One region of the Rhizobium sp. R86522 genome, then DNA from elsewhere that is predicted to be linked to it. Evidence: predicted binding sites of a transcription regulator. Region 1 holds the regulator's gene; each other region holds the start of a gene.

Evidence for each region. Region 1 encodes LexA, which represses DNA repair genes until DNA is damaged. Its sites were predicted from a motif close to TGTTCNNNNTGTGTTCNG; they were not measured.
Region 2: SJY08_RS12915 (energy-coupling factor ABC transporter ATP-binding protein) is a predicted target of LexA. The motif match lies at 1,907-1,924, and genes of this name have one in related genera.
Region 3: SJY08_RS16400 (DNA recombination protein RmuC) is a predicted target of LexA. The motif match lies at 1,746-1,763, and genes of this name have one in related genera.

What each region holds. Positions count from the first base shown of each region.
Region 1 covers NZ_JAXHBX010000001.1:1,664,433-1,670,222, reverse strand. Annotated here, with positions in the region: gene gltA (citrate synthase) at 1-985, opposite strand, end outside; gene SJY08_RS07905 (ComEC/Rec2 family competence protein) at 1,347-3,719, shown strand; gene lexA (transcriptional repressor LexA) at 3,713-4,429, opposite strand; gene SJY08_RS07895 (DUF1003 domain-containing protein) at 4,640-5,188, shown strand; gene SJY08_RS07890 (VOC family protein) at 5,209-5,790, shown strand, end outside.
Region 2 covers NZ_JAXHBX010000001.1:2,635,477-2,641,266, forward strand. Annotated here, with positions in the region: gene SJY08_RS12900 (antitoxin Xre-like helix-turn-helix domain-containing protein) at 1-134, opposite strand, end outside; gene SJY08_RS12905 (GNAT family N-acetyltransferase) at 255-614, opposite strand; gene SJY08_RS12910 (winged helix-turn-helix domain-containing protein) at 701-1,888, opposite strand; gene SJY08_RS12915 (energy-coupling factor ABC transporter ATP-binding protein) at 2,063-2,743, shown strand; gene SJY08_RS12920 (energy-coupling factor transporter transmembrane component T family protein) at 2,737-3,342, shown strand; gene SJY08_RS12925 (biotin transporter BioY) at 3,375-3,938, shown strand; gene SJY08_RS12930 (DUF4424 domain-containing protein) at 4,021-5,046, shown strand; gene SJY08_RS12935 (methyl-accepting chemotaxis protein) at 5,275-5,790, shown strand, end outside.
Region 3 covers NZ_JAXHBX010000001.1:3,390,069-3,395,858, forward strand. Annotated here, with positions in the region: gene SJY08_RS16395 (globin-coupled sensor protein) at 1-1,499, opposite strand, end outside; gene SJY08_RS16400 (DNA recombination protein RmuC) at 1,797-3,020, shown strand; gene SJY08_RS16405 (ribokinase) at 3,075-3,974, shown strand; gene SJY08_RS16410 (methyl-accepting chemotaxis protein) at 4,129-5,790, shown strand, end outside.

The sequences.
Region 1 (5,790 bases):
CTTCGAGGACCTCGTACATGGTCTTCTGCATGATCTTGGCGCGCGGGTCGTAGTTCTTGTAGACCCGGTGGCCGAAGCCCATCAGACGGAACGGATCGTTCTTGTCCTTGGCCTTGGCGATGTATTCCGGAATGCGGTCGACCGAGCCGATTTCCTGCAGCATGTTGAGGGCAGCCTCGTTGGCGCCGCCATGGGCAGGGCCCCAAAGGCACGCGATACCGGCTGCGATGCAGGCGAACGGATTGGCGCCTGAAGAGCCGGCGAGACGCACGGTCGATGTCGAGGCGTTCTGCTCGTGATCGGCATGCAGGATGAAGATGCGGTCCATGGCGCGCGCCAGAACCGGGTTCACCTGATACTCTTCACAGGGCACGGCAAAGCACATGCGAAGGAAGTTCGACGCGTAATCGAGATCGTTCTTCGGGTAAACGAAGGGCTGGCCGACGTGATACTTGTAGGCCATGGCCGCGATCGTCGGCATCTTGGCGATCATGCGCAGCGAGGCGACCATGCGCTGATGCGGATCGGTGATGTCGGTCGAGTCGTGATAGAAGGCGGAGAGCGCGCCGACCGTACCGACCATGACCGCCATCGGATGGGCGTCACGGCGATACCCGGAGAAGAACTTGCTCATCTGCTCGTGCACCATGGTGTGGTGCGTCACGCGATAGTCGAAGTCCTTCTTCTGCGCAGCTGTCGGCAGTTCTCCGTAGAGCAGCAGGTAGCAGACCTCGAGGAAGTCGCCCTTTTCAGCAAGCTGTTCGATCGGGTAGCCGCGATGCAGCAGCGTGCCTTCGTCGCCATCGATATAGGTGATCTTGGATTCGCAGGATGCCGTGGACGTAAAGCCCGGATCGTAGGTAAACGTACCCGTGTGCTTGTAAAGGGCGCCGATGTCGATGACATCTGGGCCGATCGTGCCGGCCTTGACGCTCAGGTCGACCGTCTTGTCACCGAGTTTCAAAGAAGCGCTTTTGTCCGTCATGCTGATCCTCCGGAATTGGCGGGAAGGCGTCTTGAAAAAGCCGCCATCGGTTAAGCGTGTGATGTAGCTATATGATACCGAAGTTAATGCCAAGCTATCCAAAGGGCAAATTGTGCGTCGCGAAAACAGCAACAATCGAACCGAACGGTTCTAATCGTTTGAAGCCTGGATAGGCGGCGAAAACCCGATTCGTTGCACGCATTGATTGCTGACAGTTTTCGCTTATTCTGTCTGCAGATGGGGTAGATCCGGCCGGGTATGGCTGATGGGGGAAGTAGCGGAAATACAGGGGGAAGGGCACCTCCGGTCCGGTGGTATATCGGGCCGGCGAGACCTGCCTCGACCACTCGAAAAACGCGCAATGCCCGGTTTGACGACGATCGGCCGTGCTGTCGCCGCTCGCGCTGTTTTGCATCGCATTCTCAGGCAGGTTCGACAGTACGTCTCAGACGAAAGTCGGCACGGGCATTTTTTCCTCTTCGTGCCTGTCTGGCTCGGCGCGGGTGCTGCAATCTGGTTTTCCGTTGGGCAACCCCCGCCGGCCATCGTCCTCGGACTGCTCCTTGCTTGCCTGGCTTTTGCACTTTTGCGGGCGATGCGCGACACCGTGGCGCATGTGGTCCTGTGGAGTATGTGCCTGATCCTTCTCGGCATGCTGATGGCCGAATGGGAGACACGGCGAGCGTCCACCGTGATCCTCGATCAGCCGCTCGTCACCACGGTCACCGGGGTCGTCGAGCGACGGGAGCAGGGGGCGGGCGGTGAATGGCGTTACGTGTTACGCGTGATCCAGACCGCAGAGCCGAGCATTCGCCGGTCGCCGGGACGCGTGTCCCTCCTTGCCCGAAGCAAGCATGTGCCAGCTGCCATCGGCGAGCAATTGAGCGGCCGCGCCCGTCTGTCACCACCGTCAGGTCCGGCTTTGCCGGGATTGAACGACTTTAGCTTCCAAAGCTACTTCGCCGGCATCGGCGCTGTCGGCTTCTTCCTCGGTCCGCCCCAGGCCAAAACCTCCGCTTCATGGGAGGAAAAGGGTCTGTGGGCGCGCTTCGACGCGGCCCTGTTCTCGCTCCGGGATCGCATCTCAAACCGCATTCGCAGCATCCTGCCCGGAGATCCCGGCGCCTTCGCAGCTGCGATCATTACCGGCGAACGCCGATCGATGTCGGAAGAGGCGACGGAGGCGCTGCGCGTCTCGGGCCTCGCTCACATCACTGCGATCTCGGGCCTCAACATGGCGCTTGCCGCCGGCATCTTCTTTGTCGGATTGCGAGGGCTTCTGAGCCTAATGCCGACTTTTGCGCATCGCTTTCCGGTAAAGAAGATCGCGGCCGCCGGCGCGCTTCTGGCGACGACCGGCTATGTGCTCATTTCCGGCTACCAGGTCTCGGCGCTGCGGGCCTATCTGATGACGGCGGTCATGCTCGGCGCCGTCCTCTTCGACCGCCCGGCTGTCAGCCTCCACAATCTCGCGCTTGCGGCCACCGCGATCCTCGCGGTCCAGCCCTCGACCGTCATGGGGCCGAGCTTCCAGATGTCTTTCGCGGCGACTGCAGCCCTGATTGCCGGTTATGCCGGGTGGCGGGCGCGACCGCGCGCGATCCTGCCCAAAGCCCGCTCGCTTGCCATGCGGATTGTGGCGGGGTTTGCCATGTTCGTCGGTGGGACGCTGGCGACCTCCTTCATCGGCGGGGTCTCGACCGCCATCTTTGCCATCAGCCATTTCCACCGGCTGTCGACCCATGGACTGGAGGCAAACCTCGCCGCCATGCCGCTGATCTCGCTGGTCGTGATGCCGTCCGGCTTCATTGCCATGCTGCTCATGCCATTTGGCCTCGACGCGCCGTTCTTCTGGATCATGGGACAGGGCCTGGAAATGGTGCTCATTGTCGCTCACACCGTCTCCGGCTGGGGCGGCGGCTACGTCTTCCCGCGTCTGCCGGCATGGTTCATGCCCGGCGCAATCGCCGGCATGCTCTTGCTGATGCTACTCAGAACCCCGATCAGGCATGTCGGCACGGCTCTCATCGTCGCAACGCTCGCTGCTGCCTTCCTTGCTCCACGACCCCCGGGTGGCGAACTGATGATCAGCGAGGACGCTCGGTTGGTCGCGATTCGGGTCGCAAATGACGACACGTCCATCATTGCAATCAACCGAGCCCGCCCGCCTGCCTTCATCTTCGATCAATGGCGACCCGTGCTCGGCATCGATGAACCAAGGCGCCCGGTGATGCTCGAGACCGCCCCCCTGCCGCCAGCGCCAGAATGGCGTAATGGCCAAACCCTGTCGGAGGAGCAGCGCAAACTCGCAGAGGCTGTATTTTATAGCCTACTCAAGGCCGCCGGGAGAGAACAGTTCACCTGCGTAAAGCAGGCCTGTGCCATCAGACTGGAGAACGGCAACACGCTGCTGACGCTGGAACGCCCGGACCTCATCGGCGCAGCCTGCGACCGCGCTGATATCGTGGTTCTGTCGGCGCGCACGCGCGTCAAAACCTGCCGCTCTGGCGCGCTCCTGATTTCCGAGGCGAGCCAGCGCGCAACCGGCTCCCTCGAGGTCGCGGGCCTAGCCGCCACCTCACAAGCCATGACGGTCAGGTCAGCGCTCGACGGACCCTCAAGACCTTGGACTGCGCACCGACTTTACGACTGGCGCAGCGGCCTTTCCGATAACACGCATGAATTTGCGGGTCCGACTAGGAACGTCCGACCGAGGCCGAAGCCCGATCAGTGATAGCGGCGAATGAGGCCCACCAGCTTGCCCTGGATCTTGACGCGATCCGGCGGGAAGATACGGGTTTCGTAAGCCGGATTGGCGGCCTCCAGCGCAATCGATGCGCCGCGGCGGCGGAAGCGTTTGAGTGTCGCCTCCTCGTCGTCGACGAGCGCCACGATGATGTCACCGGGATTGGCGTTCGAGGCATTGCGGATGATAACCGTATCGCCGTCAAGAATACCGGCCTCAATCATCGAATCGCCCTTGACCTCAAGCGCGTAGTGATCGCCCGCGCCGATCATCTCCGCCGGTACCGTGATGTCGTGAGTGTTGTTCTGAATGGCTGAAATCGGCACACCGGCTGCGATTCGGCCCATGACCGGAACCGAGACGGACGAGCCGTTGTCTTCGACGGGCGGCTTTGTCAGTGCTGGCGCCGGCGGCGTCTTGCCGAGACTGCCCTCGATCACGCTCGGCGCAAAGCCGCGGCGCGGCTGGATGCTTGGCGAATAGGCTTCCGGAAGCTTGATGACCTCCAGTGCACGAGCCCGGTTCGGCAAGCGTCGGATGAAGCCGCGTTCCTCGAGCGCAGTGATCAGGCGATGGATCCCGGATTTCGATGCGAGGTCCAGCGCATCCTTCATCTCGTCGAAGGACGGCGGGACACCCGATTCCTTCATCCGTTCATGGATGAAGAGAAGCAGTTCCTGTTGCTTGCGCGTCAGCATATGCGGTGCCCCCGAGGTGAAACAAATACAGAACAGACACTATATGTTCCAGTTGTGTTCCGCAAGGGGATAAATTTTTGTGAAGAGCCAGTGATAAAATGCGATAGCCGCGGACAAAGGTCTTGAAACTGTCGGATTTTGGCGTGTTGCAGAGGAGAGTGCAGATCCGCCCCCCACACATCAGGCAAACCGCCCTCAAGGATGCTGTAAATGCTGAAGGATATCGAGAAGCTCGTTCTGGGAAAGTCGTCATCCGATCTTTCGTCAGCAGAGCAGAAGGTGCTGAAGCGGGCGCGCGAGCGACGCACGGTGTCGACCAATGCCGGCGAGGACTTTCTGGCTCATGCCACGTTCGGCCAGCGGGTCGCTGATGGCATCGCACGGGTCGGTGGTTCCTGGGGTTTCATCATCGGCTTCATGCTGTTTTTGGTCGCCTGGGTCATCCTCAACACGGTGATTCTGGCAACAGGTGCGCTCGATCCTTATCCGTTCATCTTCCTGAACCTGCTCTTGTCGATGCTCGCCGCCATCCAGGCACCGATCATCATGATGAGCCAGAACCGCCAGACCGAGCGGGATCGCTTCATGGCGGCGAAAGACTACGAGATCAATCTCAAGGCAGAGATCGAGGTATTGGCCTTGCACCACAAGATCGACGAGGAGGTGGTGAAAGAGCTGCGCGAGGCGCGCCAGGAGATTAATGCGCTGCGCCAGGCGATCGAGACCCTTTCAAGCCAGGCGCACAATTCTCAAGACTGAAGAATTAATCGAGAGCAAACATGTCCAATCCCATTTCCTCAGCCCGCGCCATCGATCATCTCGTCCTGCCGGTCTTCGAGCTCGAAACCGCCCGCGACAGGCTCGGGCGTCTCGGCTTTACCGTTGCGGCGGATGCCCGCCACCCGTTCGGCACAGAGAATGCCTGTGTGTTCTTCGCTGACGACACCTATCTGGAACCGCTGGCGGTCGGCAGCCGAGAGGACTGTCTGGAAGCGGCGCGCATGGGCAATGTCTTTGTCGCTCGCGATCAGGCCTTTCGCTTTCGACGAGGCGAGGGCCTCTCCGGCATTGTCGTGAAGACGCAGGACGCGTTGGCTGACGATTCGCAGTATCGCCAAGACGGCATGAGTGCCGGCCCTGTGCTTGATTTCGCACGCCAGTTTCGTTTTCCGGATGGGCGGACCGCGGAGGGTTCGTTCCGCCTCGCCTTTGCCGCAGACCTGCGCGCGCCTGATTTCTTCGCCTTCGCCTGTCAGCGCATCAATCCTCTCCCGACCGATCGGGGGGCCCTGCTCGTACATGCCAATGGCGCAGCAGGGATTCGAAGCGTGGTGCTGGTCGAAGAGAACCCGAGCGACTTC
Region 2 (5,790 bases), 970 kb from region 1:
AGGTCCCACTGAATGACCAGACGGCGAAAGGCTTTGAGCGCAGTTGCCGAAAGACGCTTCCGATCGGCTTCGATCGAGAAGCCCTTAGGCGGAGCGGCATCCGAGACGGCGTTGCGTTCGACGGCATGGAGCATAATCGGCATCCTTCAAGTGACATGCTAAATATGCGTCATTTGAAGGTTTTTTCAAGTGGACGGCAACACTGGGGCCAACAAAGTGGACATTGTGGAACGCCGGCGGCGGCTTGTCCGGCCTCAGATCACCCGCCGCGCCATGCCGACCGAACGCGGCGCAGTCTCGTCGAAGCCGAACTGGCTGTAGAGGCGGTTTGCCGGCACGTCGGCGATCAGGCTGACATAAGCCGTATTCGGCAGCGTGGCGATGAAGTCGGAGAGCGCCGCCATGATCCATTTCGCGAGCCCCCTGCCCTGATGCGCGGGCAGGATGGCGATGTCGGTCACCTGGAAGAAGCAGCCGCCATCGCCGATGATGCGGCCCATGCCAACGGTCTGGTCTCCCAGCATCAGGCTGACGCCAAAGATCGAGTTCGGCAGGCCTTTTTCCGCAGCTTCGCGGGCAAACGGCGTGAGGCCGGATTCAAGGCGAAGACGCATGTAGTCGTCGACGGCGGGCACACGGGGTTCGATGCGGTAGGCGCTGTTGTCGGTCACGTCTGGTTTTCCTGTTGATTGTGTCTTGATCAGCCGAGCCAGCCGGGCTGCAGGCGCACGGTTTCCATGCCGGCAAAGCGGGCGATACGCTGGAGTTCGGCTTCCAGCTTATCGAGGCGACCGGCCGTCGGTTTCACGCCTGGCTCCAGCCAGAGGCGGCGGACATCGAGAAGACCTTCCCTGCGTTCCGCCTTCATGTCGATGCGACCGATCAGGCGGTCGCCCTCCAAGAGCGGAAAGACATAGTAACCGTATTGGCGCTTCGGCTCTGGCACGAAGACTTCGATGCGGTAGAAGAAGCCGAAGAGGCGTTCGGTGCGGTTCCGGTCACGGATCAGGGGATCGAAGGGCGAGAGCACGCGGATGCGGGCCGGCGGCTCGGGGGCGTCGAGGAGCGATGCAACCCGGTCAGCGAAGGCAAAGGAGGCGCGTGGTTTCCCATCGACTGTTACCAGTTGCAGTTCTTGAAGTTCGTCACGATGGGCAACGATCCAGGCCTTGGCCTCGTCGGGAGTGACGATATCGAAAAAGGCGGCGATCTCGCCTGAGGTGGCGAAGCCGAGGCGGATGAGTGCTGCCCGGCAGGCCCAGTCGACGAAAGTTTCGTGATCGACTTCGGCGGTGTGATGTTCGGTTGGGATCACGCGTTCGGAGAGGTCATAGACCTTCTGGAAACCCTCGCGGCGCGCAATCGACAGTTTGCCGGTATGCCACAGAAATTCCAGCGCCGTCTTCGAGGGATGCCAGTTCCACCAGCCACCGGACTTGTGGTCCTCGGCCTTCACATCGCGGGCCATGACCGGACCGTGGTCACGGATGCGGGCATAGGTCTCCTCGAAGGCCTGATCGAAGCCCTCCCCTCGCCACTTCGCCCAGTTCTGCCGGATGCGCTCTTCACGTCGGACGAAGCGGTGCTTCCAATAGGGGAAGAAGGCCGAGGGAATAACGGAGGCGTCATGCGTCCAGTGCTCGAAAAGCGAGCGATCCTTTTCGAGAAGATGCTGCAGATCTTTGGTCCGATAGGTCTGGTTGCGGGAGAACAGGATCTGGTGATGGGCGCGCTCGACCCACTGGATGCTATCAACCTGAACGAAGCCGAGATCGTGGATCAGGTCGTAAAGCCCCTGACGCCCGAGCGCCTTTGTCGGCGAGCGGGACAGTCCCTGCCGTTCCAGGAAGATCTTTCGCGCGAGCGTGTTGGGGACGGGAATCGTCATGGCTGAGAGGCTAGGACATGTTCGCGGTTTGTTCAATGGGCGAAAACTTGTGGTAGTGGAGAGCTGCCGCGTCAGGCCGCGTCACGGTCGGCATGTTCCAAGACGTACTGGTCTCTGGCACCATGATCTCTGTCGGTCTATAGGATCACGGACTGCCCTCGGAGAATCTCCGCCTTGCATATCCGTTTCGATCAGGCCGAATTGCGCTTCGGCGACCGCGTGGCTCTCTTGCCGCTGTCGCTGTCGCTCGTCGAGCCGCGCATCGGCGTGATCGGGCTTAATGGTTCGGGCAAGACGAGTTTCGCGCGGCTTATTGCGGGCCTCGCCAAGCCGACATCGGGCACGGTGATGCTGGACGGGCTCGATACCGTTACCGACGAAAAGGCGGCGCGGGCGAAGACGGGATTCATCTTCCAGAACCCGGGCCATCAGATCATTTTGCCGGTCATTCGCGAGGATATCGCACTGGGGCCGAAGGCGCGGGGGCTGGCCGCTCCCGACGTGGATCGACTGGTGGATGAGGTCCTCGCCCGGTTCGGGATCAGCGATCTCGCGGCGAGGCGTCCCCACGAGCTATCGGGCGGTGAGCTGCAGTTAGCGGCGCTTGCAGCGGTCTGCGTCAACAGGCCTGACGTCGTCATCTTCGACGAGCCGACCAATCAGCTTGATCTCAAGAACCGCGCCCGGGTGAAGTCGGCGATCGACGGGCTTGCCGAACAGGCCGTGGTCATCAGCCACGATCTCGACCTCGTCGCGGATTTCGGTCGCGTGCTGGTGTTCCATGACGGCGTGCTCGCCTTCGATGGCGCAGGCCAGGACTCCATCGCCCGCTACCGGGAGATCGCCGGATGCTGACGAGCCTGCATGTGGAGGGCCGGAGCCTTCTCCATCGCATCCCCGTCAAGCCGAAGCTTGTCGGGCTGATGGCTTTCGGGCTGGCGCTCTATCTTGTCCATCAACCGCTCGCCCTGACCCTGGCCCTGATCGCCACCGGCACTCTCTATCTGTCGACCGGTGTCGGCCTGTCGGAAGGATTTCGGCGGCTGAAGCCCGTGCTCTTCACGATCGCCTTCCTCGCTGTGGTCAATCTCTTGCTGCTGTCGCCGCAAGAGGTCCTCGTGATCACGCTCAGGCTCGTTGCGATCCTGTTCCTCGCGGCTGCCGTTACGGCTTCCACCAGCATTGCCGACTTCATGGCCGCCGTTACCGATCTTGCCCGACCACTCGAGCGGCTCGGGCTCCTCAAAGCCGCAGATCTCGGTCTCGCGCTCGGGCTGGTGCTGCGTTTCGTGCCGGAGATTGTCGGGCGTTACGAAGCGCTGAAAGAGGCACATGCGGCGCGCGGCATTCCGGTGAAGCTCTCGCGCATGCTCGGGCCCCTCATCATTTCGACGTTGAAGGATGCCGATCGGATCGCCGAAGCGATTGACGCCCGGGGGATTAGGGGTCAGTAAAAACCCCAGAAAGTTTACCGGGGACCCGTTCAATGACCACCAGAGACATCGTGCTCGCCGCCCTCTTCACCGCTATCATCATCGTGCTCGGCTTCATTCCGCCGGTGCCGATCCCGCTGCTGCCGGTGCCGATCACGGCGCAGTCCATGGGCGTCATGCTCGCCGGCTGCATCATCGGGGCGAAGCGCGGTGCGGCCGCCTATGCCCTGCTCGTCGTGCTCGTCGCCGTCGGCCTGCCGGTGCTTTCGGGTGGTCGCGGTGGCCTCAACGTGCTTATGGGCCCGACGGGCGGTTACATCTTCGGCTGGATCATCGGTGCTTTCGTCACTGGCTTCCTCGCCGAAAAGCTCGTGCGCGAAGGCCAGTCGGCTGCCAAGCAAATGGCCGGCTTCTTCATTGCTTCCATCGTCGGCGGCATCGGCGTGGTCTATCTCTGCGGCATGCCGTGGCTCTCGGTCGCGGCCGGCACGCCCTTCGACAAGGTCGTCCTGGGCTCGCTGGCCTTCATTCCCGGCGACCTGGTCAAGGCGGCGATTGCCACGCTTGCAGCGCGCGCCGTGCTCGTCGGCTACCCGCTTCTGCCGGCCCGCGCATAACACCCAGAAAGCGTCGTTCAAGAATCGAAATGCCACCGCTAAGGTGGCATTTTCCGTTCTTGGGTCTGGGGGATTTCGAACCGTGACGACCGTGCCAACACTGATCTTGGCCTGCGCTCTGCAGGCCCTCGCCACCACCGCAGTCCTGGCAAACGACACCATGGCGACGCTGGAGGCAGGCGGCCTCGTCTTCACGCGCAGCAATGAGATCACCATGGCGCGGGAAGATCTCTACATTTCGCCGGAAAAGGTGGAGGTGAAATACCTCTATCGCAATACCAGCAACAAGCCGGTGACGACCATCGTTGCCTTCCCAATGCCGAAAATCGGCGGGCCGATCGAGATCATGTCGGCGGTGCCCGACGAGCAGAGCGACAACTTCATGGACTTCTCGGTCATTCAGGAGGGCGCGGAGATCGAGCCGAACTTGCAACAGCGTGTGCTCGTTCGCGGCATCGACTTCACCGCAGATGTCGAAGAGCAGGAAATCCCGCTGCAGCCTCTCCTCAAGGAAACGACGGAAGCGCTGAAGACGCTGGAACCCGATGTTATCAAGGATTGGCTGGCCAAGGGCCTGATCGCCGACATCAATTACGGCACGGGTGGCGAGGCTTCTCCGGAATATGTGCCCGTCTGGGAACTCGAATCCATCTACTGGTGGGAGACGACCTTCCCGGCCGGCGCAGACGTTGAAGTCGAGCATCGCTATCGCCCGAGCGTCGGCGGGAGTGCCGGTCTCGTGTTCATGTGGGACGGCAAGCCATCGGATGCCTATGCCGAGTACCAACAGCGCTATTGCGTCGATGACAACTTTCTGAAGGCTGCGATCAAGCTGGAGAAGAAGCAGAACCCGGATGCCGGGATCTACTATTTCGAGCAGTGGCTCTCCTACATCCTGACCACAGGCAACAACTGGTATGGACCGATTGGCGACTTTCGCCTGACCATCGACAAGCTGAATCCGGACTCGATCGTCAGCTTCTGCGGGCAAGGCGTGAAGAAGACCGGGCCGACGACATTCGAAATGCGCGCCAAGGACTTCTATCCCGAACGCGACCTCAACATCCTTCTCGTCGTTTCGAACAAGGTGGCCACGCAAGGCCCGTAAAATGGTCGCATTTGCTACCAAATTCGGCGACTGCGGTCATTCGGCCATGTCTTGGTAACGGCTTGTAAAATCGTTTCCGACAGGATTGCCAGCGATCGATCGTTTCCGGTGTCCCCCTGAGCACTCCATGATGGAGGCGCAAACGCCCGAACGGATCATGTCACCGCTGCATCTGGACGCCGGCATTCCGGCTGTCTCGCAATTATCGCGCGCCCGAAAGTCATGATCATGTTCCTTAAAAACCTTTCGCTCAGCAAAAAGCTGATCCTCACCTTTTGCACCATCATGGCCGGATGTTTCCTGGCCTCCGTCGTCGTCTTCCTGCAGGCCTATACGGCCAAGTCCGCGCTGATCGATCAGGATCGCGCGCAGCGCATCGTCAATCTCGTCGATGCCGCGAAGACCGCGATGGCCGAGCAAGCTGCAAACGAACGCGGCTACCTGCTGTTCGGCAGCGAAAGCACGCTTGCCGCGGTGACCACCGAGCGTCACGCCCTTGATGCAGCGATCATCGAAGCGAAAACGCTGGCAGCAAGCGACAATGCACTCATCTCCCGGCTTGATGCCATGCGGGCCGCCGCCGAAACCTATGCAAAACAGGTCGCCGATCCGCAGATCGCCGCTCGCAAGGCCGGCCAGACATCCGTCGAAGACATCGCGACGATCGGCAGCTCTGGCGCTGCGGGCGCCCTCGATTCCTTCCGGGCTGCGGCCGCCGACATCAAGACTTTGCTGGCAACGGAG
Region 3 (5,790 bases), 1.7 Mb from region 1:
ATGCGGTAGTTGCTGCCTGGGTTCGACGTCTGCATGCGGCTTCCGCTCGTCTTGAAACCTTGCAGCGCCTGGACGAGGCGCCCGGCCTCTTCCATCAGCGTCGCGGTCTGGGCCGAGCTTTCCTCGACCATGGCGGCGTTGCGCTGGGTGATCTGATCCATCGACTGAACTGACGTGTTGACCTCGCGCAGGCCGCCGGACTGGTCGGCTGCGGCAAGCGCGATCTTGCCGACGATGTCGTTGATCTCGCCGATGCGGACGATGATCTTGCCGAGTGCATCGCCAGCATTGTTGACGAGGCCGACACCAGCTTCGACCTGTGTCGAGCTCTGCGAGATCAGGTTCTTGATCTCGCGGGCGGCGTTGGCGCAACGCTGCGCAAGCTCACGAACTTCCTGCGCGACGACCGCGAAGCCACGCCCGGCCTCACCCGCACGGGCAGCCTCCACGCCGGCGTTCAGCGCCAGAAGGTTGGTCTGGAAGGCAATCTCGTCGATGACGCCGATGATCTTGGAAATCTCGTCGGAGGATTTCTCGATGGCCCCCATGGCGGTGACAGCGCGGGAGACAACCTCTTCGGAGACGCGGGCTTCCGTCAAGGCAGCACCGACGACCGTGGCAGCCTCCTTCGCGCCATCGGCGGTCAAGGTGACATTCTGGGTCAGCTCGTGCAGCGCGGCAGTGCTTTCCTCGAGACCCGCCGCCTGCTGCTCGGTGCGCTGTGCGAGATCATCGGTGGCATCGGAAATCGCAGTCGTCGACTTGAAGATTTCGTCGGCAGAATGGCGCACGGTCGTAATCGTCGCGCGCAGGGCATCGACCGACGCATTGTAGTCCTCGGCCATCTGCGCGAAATTGGCCGGCAGATCGTTCGGCAGCCGGGCTTCAAGATCGCCGGCAGACAGCTTGCCGAGTGCGCCGCGCAGGGCTGCGAGCGCCGTTGCCTGCTCGGCTTCCGCCTTCAGCCGGGCGTCTTCCGCAGCCTGACGCTGCTCGGCCAGGATCGCCAGATAGACGGAGATGGAATAGTCCATGTCGAGCAAGGCAGCCTTAACGACGACAGAGATCTCTTCAGCGAGCTGCTCGGAATTGCGCCGACCGAAACGGCTCGGCCAACGTTCGCGAACGACCGCATGCACGAGTTGCTCGAGAACGAGCGCATAACCACCGATATACCAGCGTGGCTCGAGGCCAATGCGCGCATGGGCCTTGCCGACCTTGGTGACACCCTCGACATAGCTGTCCGTATAGTCTGCGGTGCCGACGATGCCCCAGTGTTCTTCCTGACGCTTCTTGGCACCCTTGATATGATCGTCGTTGCGAAAGAAAGCGGCGGTCTCTGGAACCTTGCGGATCTTGTCGTAGAAGATTTCGAGTGCACCGCCGATGTTCTTGCGGATCAGCGGTCCAAGTCTTCGCAGAGTTTCCCTGCCCTTGTCGTCCAATCCCAGGAAGCGAAGACGGTTCTTCAGATCTGCATTTTCGGTTTGCGACGCCATGGCCGGTACTTCACTCTTCTGGTTCACAAAAACATCAGCGATTGCTGATAAGCGACATTCAGAGAATTCTAAAATGGTAAATGTTCAGTTGTCGGGGGAGAGCATATTTTTGCCTTCGCGAGCGTATCGCGGTCGCACTGAACGAAAAACGTCCAGATTTCCGGGGAAGGATTGATTATCGTCACATACTGAAGGCGCGTATTTTTTCGCTATAGCAACCTGTGACTTCCCGGCAAGGGAGACGTCCGTTCACTCTTTGATCTGTTTTCGCGGTCCGAATCAGCTATCATCCCGCGCATGACCCTTCTCGACATTCCGGCAGTGACCATCGGCTCAGTCACCCTTCAGCCCGCGTTCCTCATCGGCCTCGTGGCTCTTCTGTTTTTACTGCCGCTCGTCTTGATCGTCATCGCGACGATGCGGGCCGCACGTTTGCGCGCCGAATTGCGGGAAGAGACTGCACGGCGGGACGAAGCTGCGGAAGCGCGGCTTGCGGAACTGCTGAAGGCCCAGGCTGAAATGCAGGGACGGCTTGCAACCATGGCCGAAGTGTTCGGCAGCCGCCAGGCCGAGCTCAATCAGTCGATCAGCCAACGGCTTGATGGCATGACGCATCGGTTAGGCACGACGATCACCGAGCAGACCAAGTCGACGCATGACAATCTGCGCACGCTGCAGGAGCGACTGGCGGTAATCGATGCCGCGCAGAACAACATCCAGTCGCTGGCCAAGGATGTCGTCGGCCTTCAGGCGATCCTGTCCAACAAGCAGACGCGCGGCGCCTTCGGCCAGTCGCGCATGGAGACGATTGTCGCCGACGGTCTGCCGATGGGCGCCTATGCGTTCCAGACGACGCTCTCCAACGGCTCGCGTCCCGACTGCACCATCCGGATGCCAAACAATTCGCCGCCACTGGTGGTGGATGCCAAGTTTCCGCTCGAAGCCTGGAACGTGATCCGGGAGACGGAAAATCCGGAGCAGAAGAAGGCCGCCTCACAGCAGTTCCGCCGGGATATGGAGGTGCATATCCGCGACATCTCGGAGAAGTACCTGATCCCCGGCGAGACCCAGGATATGGCCTTCCTGTTCGTGCCGTCGGAATCGATCTTCGCTGAGATCCACGAGAACTTCGAAGGCGTTGTGCAGAAAGCGCACCGGCAGAAGGTGGTGATCGTGTCGCCATCGCTGCTGATGCTGTCCATCCAGGTGATTCAGGCCGTACTGAAGGACCAGCGCATGCGTGAGCAGGCGCACCTGATCCAGGGCGAAGTCATCCGATTGATGGAGGACCTTGGACGTCTGGACGACCGGACGCGAAAGCTTCAGAGCCATTTCCTCGCGGCCCAGAAGGATGTCGAGATGATCATCACCTCCTCGGACAAGCTGGCAAAACGCGGCGCCAAGATCGAAGCCATGGAATTCGAGACACCCGGCGGACGAGAGGATGGCGACGATGCGCCCAGCCGCGCCGTCGAGAGCCGCACGGGTCTACTCAAGCTCAGGGTTGTTGACGAGGACTGAGACCCGGTCCAAAAGAGCGCGACAGCCTAGAGCATTCAGGGAGGCACCGCGCTCATGATCACCGTCTTCGGCTCCATCAACATGGACCTCGTTGCCACCACGCCCAGGCTGCCAAAGCCGGGTGAAACGGTCGCCGGGACGGGATTTGCAACGGCAGCGGGCGGCAAGGGTGCAAATCAGGCGCTGGCAGCCCGGCGCGCCGGGGCCGAGGTGCGCATGGTCGGCGCTGTCGGTCGCGACGAGTTCGCAGGCCCGGCGCTTGATCTTCTCGACAAGGCAGGCGCAATCCTTTCGGCCGTTGCCCGCGTCGATGGCCCGACCGGTACCGCGCTCATCCTGGTGGGGGGCGACGGCGAGAACATGATCGCCGTCGTGCCCGCCGCCAATGGCACCGTCAGCGCTGCGCAGGCCGAGAGCGCTATAGAGGGCATGCAGGACGGCGATATCCTGATGGTGCAGCAGGAGGTGCCGGCAGGCTCCGTCGAGGCTGCGCTGAAGAGCGCGAAAGCACGGGGCGTCCGGACGGTGCTGAACATCGCACCCCTCATCCCGGAGACAGAAGACCTGGCGGCGCTTGCGGATATCGTCATCGCCAACGAGACCGAATTCGAACGGCTGGTCGGCCGTGACAACCTGACAGGCGAAGAGCGGGAGCAGATCCTCCTCGACATGCATGGCAAGACCGGTCAGATCCTGATCGTCACCCTCGGCGCCGATGGCGTGATTGCTGCCGAAGGTGGTACTCTGCACCGGACCAAGGGCCTGAAGATCGTGCCGGTCGATACCGTCGGCGCAGGAGATACCTTCTGCGGCTATCTTGCCGCGAGCCTGGATGCTGGTCTTGCTTTCGGCGATGCACTGCGCCGCGCCGCCGTCGCCGGATCGCTTGCCTGCCTCAAGGCCGGCGCCCAGCCGTCGATCCCCGTGGCCGCCGATGTGACGGCCTCGCTTTGATACTTAATCAGGCCGCTTAAGTCTGATTTATTGCCCGTTAAGCAATGGAACATAGCATCGGTCGCGATCGGGGTATGCGAAAGCGTGCCCGGCCGCGCCATGACAGCGCGGAACGAATGTCCCTGCGTCCTGATCCTCAGTTTTCGAGGCTCCCATGTTCGCCTTCTTTACCCGTTCGATCGCCGCCAAACTTCTGGTCGTCACCGGCGTTGCCATCGGACTTGTGCTTTTCCTTTCCAATCTCGTTCTGATTTCTCAGACCCGTGATCGGGTTCATTCCCTGACAATGGAACAGGCCAATGCCGAGGCCAAATCCATCGCCCGCGAGATCGCCGGGGACATCGGCGAACTGGCAAGTGCGGCGCGCACCATGTCCGGCGTCATCGGTCGCGGCCACGAAGGAAAATCGCTCGACCGCCAGGGGATCACGAACATCCTCAAGGCCAACCTTGAGCAGAACCCATTCGCCTTCGGAAGCTGGATGGCGGAGGAACCCCGCGCCATCGACGGTCAGAAGGATGAAATCAAGGGCAAGCTTGAGCTCTCCGCCAATGACGACGGTGACTTTACGCCCTATTGGTCGAAAGATCGTAATGGCGACATTCAGTTCTCCACCTTCCGCGCGGACTATCCGGCAGAATGGTACGCACTCGCTGCCAAGAGCGGCAAAGGCGCGATCACCGCACCCTATCTCGCCGAAGGCACCGACGTTCCGACGACGATGAGCTCTATTGCCTATCCGGTCTATTCCGGCGGCAAGCTGCTCGGCGTGACGGGCGTCGACATGTCCCTGCTTTCGCTCTCCGAGAAGCTCAAGGCGTTGAAGCCATTTGAAACCGGGCGTGTGCTGCTCGTGGCGCAAGGCGCGCAGTGGCTCGTGGCCCCGACTGACGAGCTTCTGATGAAGTCATACGAAGCCGAAGGGGCCGACGCCCTCAAGACTTCGCTGTCGAACGGAACCGGCAGCCTCGTACCTAATCTTTCCGACGCAAGCGGCGAAGGCTACGACCGCCTGCTCTACCCCTTTGCCGTTCCCGGCGTGAACGCCACCTGGGCGGTGATCATCGACATTCCGCATGCTGCGATCAACGCACCGATCGAGGCACAGACCATGATGATGATCATTGGCGGCCTGATCGTACTTGCAGCCGTGATGCTGGCGCTGTTCCTTGCAGTGCGTTCGATCGCCCAGCGCCCGCTGCATGGTCTCGTCGGCGACGTCGAACGCATGACCAAGGGCGACTACGCCAGTGACGTCTCAAACCAGGATCGCCAGGATGAGATCGGTCTTGTCGCCAAGGCGCTCGATGGCTTCCGCCACAAGCTCGCCGAAAGCAACATGCTTGCCGCCGAAGCCGATGCACAGCGCAAGGCCGCCGAAGGCGAGCGCCGTCGCAACGAAGACGAACGCACTCAATCCGCTTCGGTGCAACAGCATGTCGTGACCGCGCTCGGAAGCGGTCTCGCGCAGCTCTCTCAGGGCAATCTCACCTATCGGATCGCCGACGAATTCCCGGGCGAGTATGCCGCCCTGAAGCGCGACTTCAACGATGCCGTGACAAGCCTCGAACAGGCGCTCGCCTCTGTGAACGGCAGCGTGGTCAACATCGCCGCCGGCACCAGCGAGATCTCCGAAAGCGCTGCAGACCTTTCCAAGCGAACCGAGCAGCAGGCGGCGAGCCTTGAGGAGACGGCGGCGGCTCTCAACGAGCTGACCGAACAGGTCAATTCGAGCGCCGACAATGCAGGGACAGCGGCAAACACCGTTTCGGTTGCCGTGAAGGATGCCGAAAAGTCTGGCGAGGTAGTACAGAAG